Regions from separate parts of the Kluyvera sp. 1366 genome, predicted to be linked through region 2. Evidence: riboswitches for the same ligand, from Rfam matches in the RefSeq annotation. Region 2 holds a riboswitch; each other region holds the start of a gene.
What was found. Region 2 has a riboswitch for thiamine pyrophosphate ahead of ACVLVH_RS03090 (LuxE/PaaK family acyltransferase). Riboswitches for the same ligand answer to the same signal wherever they lie in the genome.
Positions count from the first base shown of each region.

Region 1: it holds a riboswitch for thiamine pyrophosphate, as region 2 does, so the genes downstream of both, ACVLVH_RS00800 (FAD-dependent oxidoreductase) here and ACVLVH_RS03090 (LuxE/PaaK family acyltransferase) in region 2, are expected to answer to the same signal.
Region 3: it holds a riboswitch for thiamine pyrophosphate, as region 2 does, so the genes downstream of both, thiC (phosphomethylpyrimidine synthase ThiC) here and ACVLVH_RS03090 (LuxE/PaaK family acyltransferase) in region 2, are expected to answer to the same signal.
Region 4: it holds a riboswitch for thiamine pyrophosphate, as region 2 does, so the genes downstream of both, thiM (hydroxyethylthiazole kinase) here and ACVLVH_RS03090 (LuxE/PaaK family acyltransferase) in region 2, are expected to answer to the same signal.

Region 1 covers NZ_JBTRDW010000001.1:168,142-172,079, reverse strand. Annotated here, with positions in the region: gene ACVLVH_RS00815 (HesA/MoeB/ThiF family protein) at 1-99, opposite strand, end outside; gene ACVLVH_RS00810 (thiazole synthase) at 111-869, opposite strand; gene thiS (sulfur carrier protein ThiS) at 873-1,070, opposite strand; gene ACVLVH_RS00800 (FAD-dependent oxidoreductase) at 1,054-1,998, opposite strand; TPP riboswitch at 2,128-2,247, opposite strand; gene ACVLVH_RS00795 (6,7-dimethyl-8-ribityllumazine synthase) at 2,423-2,860, shown strand; gene ACVLVH_RS00790 (pirin family protein) at 2,990-3,715, opposite strand; gene ACVLVH_RS00785 (LysR family transcriptional regulator) at 3,839-3,938, shown strand, end outside.
Region 2 covers NZ_JBTRDW010000001.1:672,721-676,658, reverse strand. Annotated here, with positions in the region: gene ACVLVH_RS03105 (M20 family metallopeptidase) at 1-153, shown strand, start outside; gene ACVLVH_RS03100 (NYN domain-containing protein) at 331-1,020, opposite strand; gene ACVLVH_RS03095 (DksA/TraR family C4-type zinc finger protein) at 1,357-1,623, opposite strand; TPP riboswitch at 1,747-1,874, shown strand; gene ACVLVH_RS03090 (LuxE/PaaK family acyltransferase) at 1,976-3,058, shown strand; gene ACVLVH_RS03085 (acyl-CoA reductase) at 3,055-3,938, shown strand, end outside.
Region 3 covers NZ_JBTRDW010000017.1:21,374-25,311, reverse strand. Annotated here, with positions in the region: gene hemE (uroporphyrinogen decarboxylase) at 1-394, opposite strand, end outside; gene nudC (NAD(+) diphosphatase) at 434-1,207, opposite strand; gene rsd (sigma D regulator) at 1,296-1,802, shown strand; TPP riboswitch at 2,038-2,138, shown strand; gene thiC (phosphomethylpyrimidine synthase ThiC) at 2,229-3,938, shown strand, end outside.
Region 4 covers NZ_JBTRDW010000003.1:91,886-95,823, reverse strand. Annotated here, with positions in the region: gene chiP (chitoporin ChiP) at 1-813, opposite strand, end outside; TPP riboswitch at 1,080-1,175, shown strand; gene thiM (hydroxyethylthiazole kinase) at 1,209-1,994, shown strand; gene thiD (bifunctional hydroxymethylpyrimidine kinase/phosphomethylpyrimidine kinase) at 1,991-2,791, shown strand; gene fbaB (class I fructose-bisphosphate aldolase) at 2,939-3,938, shown strand, end outside.

The DNA.
Region 1 (3,938 bases), 500 kb from region 2:
TCCGCCCGCGCCCGCCACCAGCACACGCGCGTTAAGTAACTTTTGCTGCCCAGCTTCGCCGATTTCCGCCAGCATCATCTGGCGTTGATAACGTTGCATAGTTGCCGTCCTTAACTCAGATTTGCCAGGCCGAAGATCGGCGTGGACGCGGCTGCCATATCGCGCTTCTCCATCAGTCCGGCAGCGCGCGCGGCTTGTCCGGCTTCAATCGCCAGCCGGAAGGCGTTGGCCATGCCGATTGGATCGCCGGCTTTGGCGACGGCGGTGTTGAGCAAAATGCCATCGAAGCCCATCTCCATCGCCTGCGCCGCCTGCGACGGCGCGCCAATGCCCGCATCAATGATCAGCGGGATGTCGCTGAACCACGCGCGCATGGCGCGCAGGCCGTCGATATTGCGCAAACCCTGGCCGGAACCAATCGGCGCGCCCCACGGCATCAACAGTTCGCAACCCGCTGCCAGCAGCTTTTCGCCGACGATCAGATCTTCGGTGGTGTACGGAAATACCTGAAAACCCTCTGCGCTGAGGATGCGCGCGGCTTCCACCAGTGCGAAAGGATCGGGTTGCAGCGTGTCGGCGTGACCAATCACTTCCAGTTTGATCCACGCGGTGTTGAACAGTTCGCGCGCCATGTGCGCGGTGGTGACGGCCTCTTTTACCGTGTGACAACCGGCGGTATTCGGTAACACGCGGATGTTAAGGCCGGTTAGCAGTTCGCGGAATGCCGCGCCAGCCGCACCTTCGCGACGCAAACTGACGGTGATGATGTCGGTACCGGAGGCGGCAATCGCCTGCTGCAAAATAGCGGGCGAAGGATAGCCAGCGGTGCCGAGCAGGAAGCGTGATTGCGGTTCAAAATCGTAAAACATCGCTTAACCTCCCTGCATCGGTGACAGCACTTCGAGCTGGCAACCTTCATCCAGCCGCTGCGTGTCGTACTGACTTTTTGGCACAAACGCACCGTTGTAGGCGGTGGCGACGCAGGCCACATCAATTTGCTGCTCGATCAGCAATTCGCTCAGGCTTGTTGCCTGGGTGTTGATGAGGCGGCCGTTAAGCTGAATATTCATTATTAAGTTCCCCAGAAATGCGTTGCATTAGCTGCTCTGCCAGCATTGGCGCCAGCAGAAAACCGTGGCGATACATGCCGTTGAGATAAAAGGTGTGATTGTGATAGTCGATTTCCGGCAGATTCGCCGGATAGGCCGGACGCAGCCCGCTACCGCTCTCAATCACGCGCGCTTCGGCTAAGGCGGGATGGATGGCATAGGCGGCGCTGAGTAACTCCATCATGGCGCGCGCGCTGATGGCGCTGGCATCGTCGCTCTCAATCATGGTGGCGCCGAGCATAAAGTGGCCGCCGCGACGCGGCACCAGATAGCAGGGAAAACGCGGATGCAGCAGACGAATCGGGCGGGAAAACTGCACTTCATCGCTGTGCAAAATCAGCATCTCGCCGCGCACCGCACGCAGGCGCGGCAGTTGCGGCGCGGCGTGGATGCCGCGACAATCGATAATTTGGCCGCTCGGCGCGTGATTGCTGAATGACACGCCGCGGGCGATCAGCGCGTCACGCATCTCCTGCAACGCCAGACGCGGATCGAGATGCGCTTCCCCGGCGAAAAACAGACCGCGCGCAAAGCGCCCTTCCAGCGCCGGTTCAATGTTGGCGGGATCGACCCATTGATGCTGCTCGGTCATGCGGGCGAAACGGTTGAGTTCCTGGCTATCGCGCGGCGGCGCAACCACCAACGTGCCCTGATGCTCGACGCTGCTGACGCGCTGTTGCCACCACGCGGCGGCGTGTTGCCCAACAGTGATAACATCGCGCGGCGCGCTTTCGGCTTCACACCAGGGCGCCAGCATGCCGCCAGCAAACCACGATGCCGGGCGGCGCGCGTCATCGCCCATCACCTCAACGTCTTCACCGCGTTCCGCCAGCAAAGTGGCTACGCATAGGCCCGCCACGCCGCAGCCAAGCACGCTCCAGCGGCTCACAGCGCCGGTTCCAGGATGTTCAAACAGGGGGAATTCACATCGGCCTCTCAGTGTTAGCTGAGACCCGCAGATACAGGAGAAGGGAAATGGCGCGTCCATCGAGATTGTTTGAGCGCCAGACAGCCCAAAAAACAAGACTGTCAGTCTTCCTACGCCAGTATCAACTGGGTCAGGTTCAAAGGGTCGCTAAACCGCGCAGTGCGCTATTAGCCTCTCAGTCTCTTTGGCGAGACTCCCCCGACGCGTCTATTTGTATTGCAGGCGATGGTCGCCGTCAAGCGCGGAATAACCGGATGCTTTACGTGGCATTTAGCATCACGGCATTTATCGCTACTTAGGCTTTGTGGATCACAAACGTAACATATGGTATACAAACACATTATTTTATGCGCAAGAACAGATTACAGGTGATGTCGGAATAACCATGAACAATATTAAAATTGCATTTATTAAAGCCGGCTGGCACAAAGAAATTGTCCATAATGCCCTGGTGGGTTTTGAAAAAGAATTAGCCGATCAATCCGTAGAAGCGGAATTAAAAGTGCTGGAAGTGCCTGGCGCATTTGAAATGCCGCTGCTGGCTAAGCGTCTGGCCGAAACCGGCAAATACGATGCGATTGTCTGCGCTGCGCTGGTGGTTGACGGCGGTATCTATCGCCATGATTTCGTTGCCGCTGCGGTGGTTGATGGCTTGATGAATGTGCAGCTGACCACCAACGTACCGGTGTTCTCCGTTTCATTGACGCCACATAATTTCCAGCCGGTTGATGTGATTGAAAACTTCTATACCGAGCATTTCATTAAGAAAGGCAAAGAAGCGGCACGCGCGGTGTTAGCGATCCATAATTTGTCGATTGATTGATGCATTAAAAAGGGAGCACCTCTTCAGGCGCTCCCTTTTTATTTATGATGACCTTCAACGGCTCATTTTCAGAATAGTGCTAATCATCTCGTAAAATAGTCTTACGAATAAAGTATCAGCTATTCGTCATTAACGCTGTGGATGATTCACTTCCAGCGGACGCAAATCAAACACCAGCACTTCCGCATCATCACCGTTAGCAAACTGCAGCGCGCTTTCGTTGCGAACGCGTGCACCGTCGCCCTCTTTGAACTTCACGCCGTTCACTTCGATGCTGCCGCGAGCCACGTGAATATAGGCGTAACGATCGGCATCCAACGCGAAGGTTTGCTGCTCGACACCGTCGAACAGTCCGGCATAAACGCGAATATCCTGACGCACGCTGAGTGAACCGTTATCCCCTGCCGGCGAAATAATCAGGCGCAGCTGACCGCGTTTGTCACGTTCCGCCACTGAAATCTGCTGATAACCGGGAGGCGAATTACGCTCGCCAGGCACAATCCAGATTTGCAGGAAGTGCACGTTGTCCGTTTTCGAGTGGTTAAACTCGCTGTGCGTGACGCCGCTGCCGGCGCTCATTAGCTGCACATCACCCGGCACAATCACCGAACCGGTGCCCATGGAATCTTTATGCTCCAGCGCGCCTTCCAGCACGTAGGAGATGATCTCCATGTTGTTGTGCGGATGCGCACCAAAACCGCGACCCGGTGCAACGCGGTCATCATTGATCACCAGCAAGTCTGAGAAGCCGGTTTGTTTTGGATCCCAGTAACTGGCAAAAGAGAACGTATGATGCGAATTCAACCAACCGTGGTCACCCACTCCGCGTTGTTCTGACAGGCGTTGTTCAATCATGGTCTGCTCCTCAAATTTGCTGTTGGGGGGCGATTGCCCTTCCCGTTGCAAACAAGTATACGTAAACTGATTTGCCTAACAATGCGTCAAAATGACAATGACTGTCACCGATAAGTGGACAATATGCAGATTGAAGATCTCCGTATTTATGTAGCCGTCATCAAAGCCGGCAACTTCACCGCTGCCGCCGAACAGCTGATGCTGTCGAAGCAGTATGTCAGCC
Region 2 (3,938 bases):
CAGCATGCGGGCATGGAAGGGATCGTCTGTGGGCCAGGCGGCAAATACAACACCATGCCGGATGAGCGCGTAGAAATCAGTGAATTCCTCGATATGGTGCGCATCTATCTGCTGGCCATTCTGGAGATTTGTCAGCCGGTTGAGGCCGCTTAATGCAGGTTTAAGCGCTGATGAGAGCTGATAGGATTTAGCCTGACGCAGGACGTTGAACTGAATGATTTATCAGTAACCGTTCCCGCATTACGTTTCGATATGAAATAGGCCACTACGGAGAACATCGTGAGCTATGCCATTTACCGCGAGGCGCATTAAATGGCGTGGTTTTGATGCTTACCAATATTCGGGTTTAACCGCAGGTTTTTTATGCGTTGCAACCCGAACAGGAAACTGGCATGCATCAAGCTCTTCATTGGTGATCGTTCTGCGTATCCAGTGACTATGATTCTGCAGTGAACCCGGAACACCACGTACGTTGCCCTGGCGGTGCGGCAAAATGATCCCGATACGAATGTCGGGAAAATCTTCGCGAATCGCCTTAAGTGCTGGCGTCATGTCGGTGTCAGCCGATACTAACACCAGCTGCGCGATCCTCTCTTCTATTGGCAACTTCTGCTGTTTAGCAAACAAACGATACATGCTGATGGCAATATTCACGTCGGTTTCTTTCTCTTCCAGCTCCCAGATATCTACCTTATCCAGACGTGATGCGGGTACTTTTTTACTAATGAAACGCGGAGCCCGAGCGTGCTCAAGTCGATGACGTCCGGAGAAGATATTTATTCCGGTCGTTTTCAGCGCGCGAATATAAGTATCCTGAGCGTGTCGGGATGCAATACCGCGTGTGGCGAGGTGGGGAATAACCGAGGAGGTATAATAATTTATTGTTTCAATTATGGCAGTCGGATCCTGTACCCGGCATATATGTGACAGCAGCAATGACAAGTTGAGCCATTTATAAGGCGTACCTGCAAGGAGTCCATAAAATACATTGTATCCATCAATGAATATTGCAGTACGCACTCTTATCCTTCCATAAGATACGAAAAAACCGGCCTGAGCCGGTTTTTTCACCCTAACGGCCAGCGAACTGAATCGCTGCGTACAGGGTTGAGTTGTGTGGCTAACTTATCAGCATTACTGGCTAAACTCAAGTTGCTCAAGGTGAAATCTAAGCCATAAAGTTTGTAAAATTAGGCTCTTCTTTCGGCTTCAGCAATAGTGCTGCAGTATTTAACTTTGAAAAATCAGGAGATATGCGAATGGTCTTGCTTCAGATTAATGGTAATTCTAATTAAAAGTAACGAGTGCAAATGAAATTTTAAAATATCCATTAACCTGAATTGCTAATTTAAATAACTATCTCAACTGACTATCCTTACTTCCACGGCGGTTATAACCGCTGATCGCCGCCTGTTTTTTATCGATCTTGCTCTGGCAATTCACGCAGTAACGCACGCCAGCCAATGCCGCGCGACGCGCTTCCGGGATCGGTTCGCCGCACTCGTCGCAAAATTCAGCACTTTCACCGTGCCCGAGATTTTCACGCGCGCGGGCCACCGCATCATCTACCGTGGCATCAATTTGTTTGTGCACCGCACCGTCTTCTGACCAACCGCCAGCCATACTTCACCTCCGCAAATACTCATGCTCTGAGTATAAGACATGACGTGATTTGTGCCGGGCAGCTCAAATTTTCACGCGTATTTAACATGGTTGACACATCATCGCGCGCCATCCTAGACTGCGGCTTGTTCCAAGGGGTGCTCTGTTAAGGGGCTGAGATTCTACCGGCTGGCGTGTATGCGCGAGCAACGTAGTGACCCTCCGAACCTGATCCGGCTAATACCGGCGTAGGGATGCGGAACCGCAGGGCGATATCGCGCCCTGATTCCCTCTTTGTGCTTTGTAGCGGACAGTTCGCGCTCTTCAGGCGTTGCCTGAGAGTCTCTGCGCAATCGCAAAGGTGGCGACGCACATGAACGAAACTCACATCATCCAGGCTCTGCTGACATTTCTGCAGCGCGAAGATAGCTCAGACGACGATTTCAACCAGCTGGCCCTCGAAATCTTCGCTTATCAGTTCGCACACAATCCCCCTTATCGCCGCTTCGCCACTCAGCGCGGACGCACGCCGCTGACGGTAAAAAACTGGCGCAACATTCCCGCCATCCCGATTAATGCCTTCAAAGATCTGACGCTCAGCTGCCGTCCCACCGAACAAATTGCCGAGATCTTTATGACCAGCGGCACCACCGGCACGGTAAAAGGGCGCAGTTACCATTCGACGTTGGAGGTATGGAAAAAATCGATGCTGCTCAATTTCCGCCGTCGCTTTATGGCGGGCCGCGATCGCATCCGCATGGGCATTTTGTTCCCGGATACCGTGGCGATGCCGAACTCCTCGCTGGCGACCTATCTTGATTTGGCGATGAAGGAGTGTGGCACGCCGGACAGCGAAGTAATGGTGGGCGAACATGGCCTCGAAACCAGTCGTCTGTTCAGTGCGCTGGAACAGGCCGAAGCAGGTGGCGAACCCTACGCGTTGCTGGGCGCCAGTTACAGCTTTGTGCCTCTGCTGGATGACATGCAGCGCCAAAAACGCCGCTTCGCGCTGCCGGCAGGCAGTCGCATTCTCGATACCGGCGGTTTCAAAGGCCAGTCGCGCGAGATGGGCGCGGAAGAATTCTACGCTTCGCTCTCTCATGCCTTCGGCATTCCGCGTTCCCACTGCATCAACATGTACGGCATGACGGAAATCAGCACGCAGTTTTACGACGCGGGCAACGAGTGCTGCCCGCCGGTGAAATCCGGGCCGCACTGGATCCGCACGCGCGTGGTCAATCCGCTTACCGGTGATGATGTGCCGGACGGCGAAGTTGGCGTGCTGGTGCATCACGATCTGGCGCATTTCAACTCGGTGTCCGCCTTGTTAACGGAAGATGCAGGCGTGATGGTGCCCGGCGGATTCCATCTGCTGGGACGCGCGACCGGCGCTGATGCCAAAGGCTGTTCGCTGACCATGGAAGCGTTTCTCGCCAGCACGCAGGCACAGTCGTGAAAGAAATTGCCGGACATCTGCCGGGCCTCTCCGCTGACGAAGTGCATTGGCACACGCTGAGTTTCAATCATCGTGGCGAAAGCCTCGAGGTTTGCGTTCCGCAACTTGATGACGCGCAGATAAAGGCGCTCGCAGCGCGCATCCGCACCAACGCCCGCGCTTATCTCCAGCAGCTGAGCGTGGCGCAGATCATGGGCATCATTGATGCAGCGGTGGCGCGACTGCTCGATCGTCATCATCCACTGCGCATCAAGGCCGAAAAGCTGCTGCCCATCGTCACCGGTTACGATGCCGAGATGGTGCGGCTTGGCCTTACCGGCTATCTGAAAACCTTTCGTCAACCGCAGTTAAAGCGCTTTCTGGCGGAGGATTTCGCCGATCCGCAGATGCTCGACGATTTCCAGCCGCGCCCCAAAGGCGGCTTTGCGCGCGCATTTGGCCCGCAATTGTTAATGCATATCTGGGCGGGCAACCTGCCGGGCTTGCCGCTGTGGAGTTTGATCTGTGGTCTGCTGGTTAAGGCGGGCACCATCGGTAAACTGCCGGGCAATGAGCCGCTGATGGCAAGCTGGTTCGCGCAGTTGCTGGCGGAGATCGATCCTAACCTGGGCGAATGTATCGCGGTGGTGTGGTGGAAAGGCGGCGATGCGCAAACCGAACTAACGTGGCTGCGTCAGCCCGATGCGCTGGTGGCTTATGGCGGAAATTCAACGCTGGCGGCGATCCAACAGCGTTTGCCGGTTACCACGCGCTTTCTGCCGCACGGCCATAAAATCAGCTTCGGAATGGTGGCGCGTTCGGCGCTGAATGTACGGCAAGGCGCGGAGCTGGCGCGCCGCGTGGCGTATGACGTGATGCGTTACGACCAGGCCGGTTGTTA
Region 3 (3,938 bases), on a different contig from region 2:
GAATGGTACGCACCGCGTTCATCACATAACCGAGCTCTTGCTCTGGATCCGGCACTGGCAGATTGTCGACATCCGCACGGCAGGTGATCGGATTGGAGAAACGCGGGCCTTCGCCGGTCTCAAAGTAGAGCCCAAGTCCCATCGCATCCGGAATGGTGAGGATATCGCTGAAGAGAATTGCCGCATCCAGCGCATAGCGACGCAGCGGTTGCAGCGTGACTTCACACGCCAGCTCAGCATTCTTACACAGCGACATAAAATCACCGGCTTCAGCGCGCGTGGCTTTGTACTCCGGCAAATAACGCCCGGCTTGTCGCATCATCCATACCGGTGTGACATCTACCGGCTGACGTAACAGGGCGCGCAGATAACGATCGTTCTTCAGTTCACTCATAATGGGCTCTCTCATGCTAAGGCCAGCAGTGTAGCATTTTCACGCCGCGCTGGCGCGGCACAGGGCAACGGTATCTTCAATCAGGCGACGCGCCACCGTGCCGGGCGGCGGCAACAGCGGCAGATCGTCGTAGCGATACCAGCCGGCATCCAGCAGCTCTTTGCCGTCGTGTTGCAGATCGCCGCCGTCATATTCCGCCATATACGCCATCATCAGAGAGTGCGGGAACGGCCACGGCTGCGAGGTAACGTAACGCACGTTTTTCACCCGCACGTTGCTCTCCTCCATCACTTCCCGCGCCACCGCTTGTTCTAAGGTTTCGCCCACTTCGACAAAGCCCGCCAGCACGGTGTAGATATTGTTACGATGACGCGCATGATTGGCGAGCAGGATCTCATCGCCACGGCGGATAGCCACGATGATGCACGGCGCAATTTGCGGGTAATAACGCTCGCGGCAGTGATTGCACAAGCAGGCAAATTCGCGTTTGCTGATGTGCATCTCATGGCCGCAATAGCCGCACCAGCGATGCGAGCGGTAAAACTCCGCCAGCTGCACGCCACGTCCGGCGATTTGGAACAGGCCGACATCCTCATCAATCAGTTGGCGCACGGAGCCCATGCTGTCCGGACGCGATTCACGTACCAGCCAGACATTCTCGCCCTGCCACTCGCCGATCAAAATCGCGTTGCTGCCGCTGAGGCCAAAATCGCTGGCTAAGCCATGCGGCAATTCGCCCTGCGGCAACCAAAGTTTTTGCTCATGGCTGACAACCCACCATCCAGCGTCTAAGCTTGAGATCTCACGTTGCATCTTAATCGTTGTCCTTAGCGTCAAATCGCACGCTGAAATCCTAATATTAAGTGTGTAATAAACAACTATAACCTACCTGGAGCCCCATATGCTTAACCAGTTAGATAACCTGACAGAGCGTGTAGGCGGCGGAAATGAATTGGTTGATTCATGGCTGCGCGCCCGTCGACAGCTGCTCGTCACTTACTACGAGCTTATTGGCATGAAGCCACAAAAAGATGCGTTATCCACGCTGGATGAACAGGCGCTGGACGCATTTTGTCACAACCTGGTGGATTACCTTTCCACCGGCCATTTCAGCGTGTATGAACACATCATTAGTGAGATGCAGGGTGATAGCCCCTTATTCGTCGCTGCGCAGATTTATCCGGCACTGGAGGCGAATACCGATCGCATCATGCAGCTCTACGATAGCCATCTGCAGCAAGCGATTAACGATGATAATTGCGTGGATTTTCAAACCGCGCTCTCCGAAGTCGGCGAGGTGCTGGAATCGCGCTTCACGCTGGAAGATAAGCTGGTGCAACTCGCCTGGGACAACCAGCTGGCGCTTCCGCCGGTTGCCAACGACAGCGCCATTGCCCGCCCGGCTTAGAACCCCGAAGATGTAAAAAACTTGTTATTCAAGAAAAGCCCTCTTATGCTAAATGGGCTTTTTTATTGTCTTCTTTAACGACAATCAAAAGGCAAATTTTGCGGTTTAAGCGTAGCGTGCGCAGCCAGTTTGCACTCGGACAGCGCGCAGGGACCGGAGCGTACACGTAGTACGTGACGGTCACGAGCACTGCCCAGGTGCAAAATGGCAAGCAAAGTAGCTTAAACCACAAAACACCAACTTGTCGGAGTGCCCTCTAGGGCTGAGACCGTTAATTCGGGATCCGCGGAACCTGATCAGGTTAGTACCTGCGAAGGGAACAAGAGTAGACATTATCAGCACGGTGCATGCTGGCGCCCGGCACCGTACCTGTTACTCCTTCCGAACTCTGGACAAGCAACTTCCAACCGTTACCGGAAACTTGCTATGTCTGCTAAAACTTCTCGTCGTGAACAACGCGCTCAGGCGCAAGAATTTATCGATTCCCTGCAGGGAACCGCTTTCCCCAACTCCAAACGTATCTGGATCACCGGCAGCCGCGCGGATATTCGCGTGCCGATGCGTGAGATACAGCTCAGTCCAACGCACATAGGCGGCAGCAAAGAGAATCCGCACTATGAGCCAAATGAAGCGGTGCCGGTTTACGACACCGCCGGGGCTTATGGCGATCCTCAAGCCACCATTAATGTGCATCAGGGACTCGACAGGCTGCGTGCCAATTGGATCGAAGAACGTGACGACAGCGAAACCATCCACCAGCTGAGTTCCCGTTACACGCAGCAGCGTCTGGCGGATGAAGGCCTGGACCATCTGCGTTTTGAGCAGCTGCCGCAACCGCGCCGTGCCAAAGCGGGTCGCCGGGTTACCCAGCTGCACTATGCGCGTCAGGGCATCATCACGCCGGAGATGGAGTTTATCGCGCTGCGTGAAAACATGGGCCGCGAGCGTATTCGCGGTGAAGTGCTGTTACAGCAGCATCCGGGTCACAGCTTTGGTGCCAATCTGCCAGAAAATATCACCGCGGAATTTGTCCGTCAGGAAGTCGCCAGCGGCCGCGCCATCATCCCTTCGAACATCAACCATCCCGAATCCGAACCGATGATTATCGGCCGCAACTTCCTGGTGAAAGTGAATGCCAACATTGGCAACTCTGCGGTGAGCTCATCTATTGAAGAGGAAGTGGAGAAGCTGGTGTGGTCAACGCGCTGGGGCGCAGACACTGTGATGGATCTCTCAACCGGCCGCTATATCCATGAAACGCGTGAGTGGATTTTGCGCAATAGTCCGGTGCCGATTGGTACGGTGCCGATTTATCAGGCGCTGGAGAAAGTGAACGGCATTGCAGAAGATCTCAACTGGGAGATTTTCCGCGACACGCTGCTGGAGCAGGCGGAACAAGGCGTTGACTACTTCACTATTCACGCTGGCGTGCTGCTGCGCTATGTGCCGATGACGGCCAAACGCCTGACCGGCATTGTGTCGCGCGGTGGCTCGATTATGGCGAAATGGTGCCTGTCGCATCACACCGAAAATTTCCTCTATCTGCACTTCCGCGAGATTTGTGAAATTTGTGCCGCCTACGATGTGGCGCTGTCACTGGGCGACGGCCTGCGTCCCGGCTCGATTCAGGATGCCAACGATGAGGCGCAATTTGCCGAACTGCATACGCTGGGCGAACTGACCAAAATCGCCTGGGAATACGATGTGCAGGTGATGATTGAAGGTCCGGGCCATGTGCCCATGCAGATGATTCGACGCAATATGACCGAACAGCTTGAGCATTGTCACGAAGCCCCGTTTTACACGCTTGGCCCGCTCACCACCGATATCGCGCCCGGCTATGACCATTTCACTTCCGGCATCGGCGCGGCCATGATTGGCTGGTTCGGCTGCGCCATGCTGTGTTACGTGACGCCGAAAGAGCACCTCGGTTTGCCGAACAAAGAGGATGTGAAGCAAGGGCTGATCACCTACAAGATCGCTGCGCACGCGGCGGATCTGGCAAAAGGTCATCCCGGTGCGCAGATCCGTGACAATGCGATGTCGAAAGCGCGTTTTGAATTCCGCTGGGAAGATCAGTTCAATCTGGCGCTCGATCCGCACACCGCACGCGCCTATCACGATGAAACCCTGCCG
Region 4 (3,938 bases), on a different contig from region 2:
TTGATAACTGGTGCGCAGCGGTGCATCGGCCAGCGGCAGCTGATAAGAGGCTTTGGCAAAATACTGATCCATGTAATTTGCCGCCTGGCCGTAGGCGCCTTCCAGCACCAGCGCGTTTTTAAAATCGTATTTGGCACCAAAGGATTGCAGCCACGGAATCTCCGTCACGCCATCGGCTTTACGGAAGTTGTACATGTCGCGATACCACGGCGCTTTGTATTCGTCAGTCCACATCCAGGAGACGGAAAGGGCGCCGGCGTCGCTAAAATCAAAGGTGGTGCCGGCCTCAACGCCGCGATAGGTGCCGGGCAGGAAGCTCCAGTGCGGTGCCAGCAGCGTCTGCCCGGTGGGCTGCAGATAGCCTGCGCGCAGCCAGTTATCCTGCCATTTTGCCTTGATGGCGGCTTTATAGAGACTTAAGCCGCTCTTATCTCCGCTCCAGTCCTCATCCCAGCGCGTACGGGCATTGCTGAAACCAATTTCATTCGGTGCCGCCGGGCCGCCGTTGCTTAACTCCAGCGCGCCAAACGCTGCCAGATCGAGGCCGATCACCTCACCGGCGTAACCGGATGAGAAGTCGAGATTGGCATTCGCAGAGGCGTGATGCAGATTGGCATCATACTGACCGTACGAGCCTTTTTGCGGATCCATCTCTTTGCGATCGCGCTGGCGTTGCCAGTAAAACAGATTGCCAGAGAGAGTGGCGTCTTCGACAAAACCCACGGCGTGGGCGGAGGGAACCGGCACAAAAGTGCCGGCAAACAGGGCAGAGACAATGGCCGCAGAGAGCGGCGCGCGTGGAATCCGACGCATAGCAAATCCTCCGTGATGCTTCCATGAATAATTAACAAATCCGTATTGTTTCGTCATGAAACAAGTTGCCGGCGATGCTATTTTTCGCGACGCGAATTATCAATGGAATTTATTACAAAGTATGACGCAGCACGCAAAAAAGCGTCGTTTTAAGGCGTTTTATCAATAAGTTACATGAATGTGTAATTTGTTGCTTTGTGAGCCAGATTCCAGGAAAGCGGCGTTTACTTGCTTTACCCCAACTTGTTCCCTATGCTCGCCAACGTAGTTTTGACTCGGGGTGCCCCTTTAATACAGGGCTGAGATACACCCGCCGACCTGATCTGGATAATGCCAGCGTAGGGAAGTCAGATGCCTGACCGCATTCGCCTTCTTGATCGCCGGTTGGGAGCCTTATGAAACAGCCTGACCTTCTTTCCCCCGCGCAACTCGCGCACTCTCTGCAATTGCTGCGTCAGCAAGCGCCGCTGGTGCACTGCATGACCAATGACGTGGTGCAAACCTTTACTGCCAACGTGCTGCTGGCACTGCAAGCTTCGCCCGCGATGGTGATCGATCCTGAAGAAGCGGCGCAGTTTGCCGGTTTTGCCGATGCGTTGTTGATAAACGTAGGTACGCTGACGCGCGACCGTCGTGATGCGATGTGGGCGGCGGTGCAAGCGGCGCAAACCGCAGGCACGCCGTGGACGCTGGATCCGGTGGCGGTCGGCGCACTAACGCTGCGCACCGCATTCTGTCAACAGTTACTGAGCCTGCAACCGGCGGCGATTCGCGGTAACGCTTCAGAAATTCTCGCCTTGGCGCAACAGGCTAGCGGCGGACGCGGTGTCGACAGTCTGCATCAGGCCGATGTCGCGTTAAGCGCTGCCCAGCAGCTGGCGCGCGATTACCACACCGTTGTGGCGGTGACCGGTGAAGTGGATTATGTCACTGACGGCGTGCAGACATTCGCCATCCCCGGCGGCAGCCCGCTGATGACGCGCGTGGTTGGCACCGGCTGCGCGTTGACGGCGGTGGTTGCCGCCTGCACCAGCTTGCCGGGCGATCGCCTGCAGCATGTCGCTGCGGCCTGCCGCGTGATGTCGCTGGCGGGTGAGCAGACAGCGCGCCAGGTCGCCGGGCCAGGCGGCTTTGCCGCTGCTTTCCTCGATACGCTGTGGACGCTGGAGGTCGAGGCATGAAACGCATCAATGCATTGACCATTGCTGGCACCGATCCGAGCGGCGGCGCAGGTATTCAGGCCGACCTCAAAGCTTTCTCCGCGCTGGGCGCGTATGGCACCAGCGTCATCACCGCGCTGGTGGCGCAGAACACCTGCGGCGTGCAGTCGGTGTATCGCATCGAACCTGATTTTGTTGGCGCACAGCTCGATTCGGTGCTGAATGATGTGCGCATTGATGCTGCGAAGATAGGCATGCTGTCCGAAACCGCTATTGTCGAGGTGGTCGCCGAGCGGCTGAAACGGGCCAGCCTGCCGTTTGTGGTGCTGGATACGGTGATGATTGCCAAAAGTGGCGATGCGCTGCTGTCGCCGGATGCGGTGGCGAGCGTGCGCGAATTGCTGCTGCCGCAGGTATCGCTGATCACACCAAACCTGCCGGAAGCCGCCGCGCTGCTGGGACGCGCGATGGCGCAGGATGAGAAAACCATGTTGCAGCAGGGCGATGCGCTGCTCGATCTTGGCTGCGAAGCGGTGCTGATGAAGGGCGGACACCTTAGCGATGCCGAAAGCCCGGACTGGCTGATTACCCGCGACGGACGTCAGCGCTTTACCGCGCCGCGCGTCAATACGCGCCACACGCACGGCACCGGATGCTCGCTTTCAGCCGCGCTGGCGGCGTTGCGTCCGCGCCATGATAGCTGGGCGGTAACGGTCGCTGAAGCCAAGGCGTGGCTGCAACAGGCGCTGCTGCATGCCGATTCGCTGGAGGTCGGCAAAGGCATTGGGCCGGTGCACCATTTCCATCAATGGTGGTAGGGCGTAACGCCAGATTGCCGCTTTTTCACTGCGCATCCGTCTGAAAAATGGAGTCAGCAATTTGCCAGCCTGGCGCTTTCCGGTCCAGGCTGTTGGGGGCGAATCGGCAACGGCCGGTTCCAATCCAGCCATTTATCAGGAGCGAACATGACGGACATCGTACAGTTATTGGGCAAAGAGGCGGATAGCCTTCTTCAACATCGCTGCATGACCATTCCAGCGGATAGCCTCTATTTACCCGGCGCGGATTACGTTGATCGCGTGATGATCGACAACAATCGTTCTCCTGCCGTACTGCGCAACATGCAAACGCTGTACAACACCGGACGTTTAGCCGGCACCGGCTATTTGTCGATTCTGCCGGTCGATCAGGGCGTTGAGCACTCGGCGGGCGCATCCTTTGCGGCCAATCCAGCTTATTTTGATCCAAAAAACATTGTTGAGCTGGCGATTGAAGCCGGCTGTAACTGCGTCGCCTCTACCTACGGCGTGCTGGCTTCGGTTTCTCGCCGCTACGCGCACCGCATTCCGTTTATGGTGAAGCTGAACCACAACGAAACGCTGAGCTATCCGACGCAATACGATCAGACGTTGTACGCCAGCGTGGAACAGGCCTTCAATCTGGGCGCGGTGGCGGTTGGCGCCACCATCTACTTTGGTTCTGAACAATCACGTCGCCAGATTGAAGAGATCTCGGCGGCCTTTGAACGTGCGCACGAGCTGGGCATGGTGACGGTGCTGTGGGCCTATCTGCGTAATGATGCGTTCAAGAAAGAGGGCGTCGATTATCACGCCAGCGCCGATTTAACTGGCCAGGCCAACCATCTGGCGGCGACCATCGGTGCGGATATCGTCAAGCAGAAGATGGCGGAGAATAACGGCGGCTATAACGCGGTGAAGTTTGGTCACACCGATGAGCGCGTCTATAGCAAGTTGACTTCGGAAAACCCGATAGATTTGGTGCGTTACCAGCTGGCGAACTGCTATATGGGACGCGCAGGTTTGATCAACTCCGGCGGCGCTTCTGCGGGCGAAACGGATATCGCGGAGTCAGTGCGTACGGCGGTGATCAATAAGCGTGCCGGCGGCATGGGGCTGATTCTGGGGCGCAAGGCGTTTAAGAAGACGTTGAAAGAGGGCGTGCAGT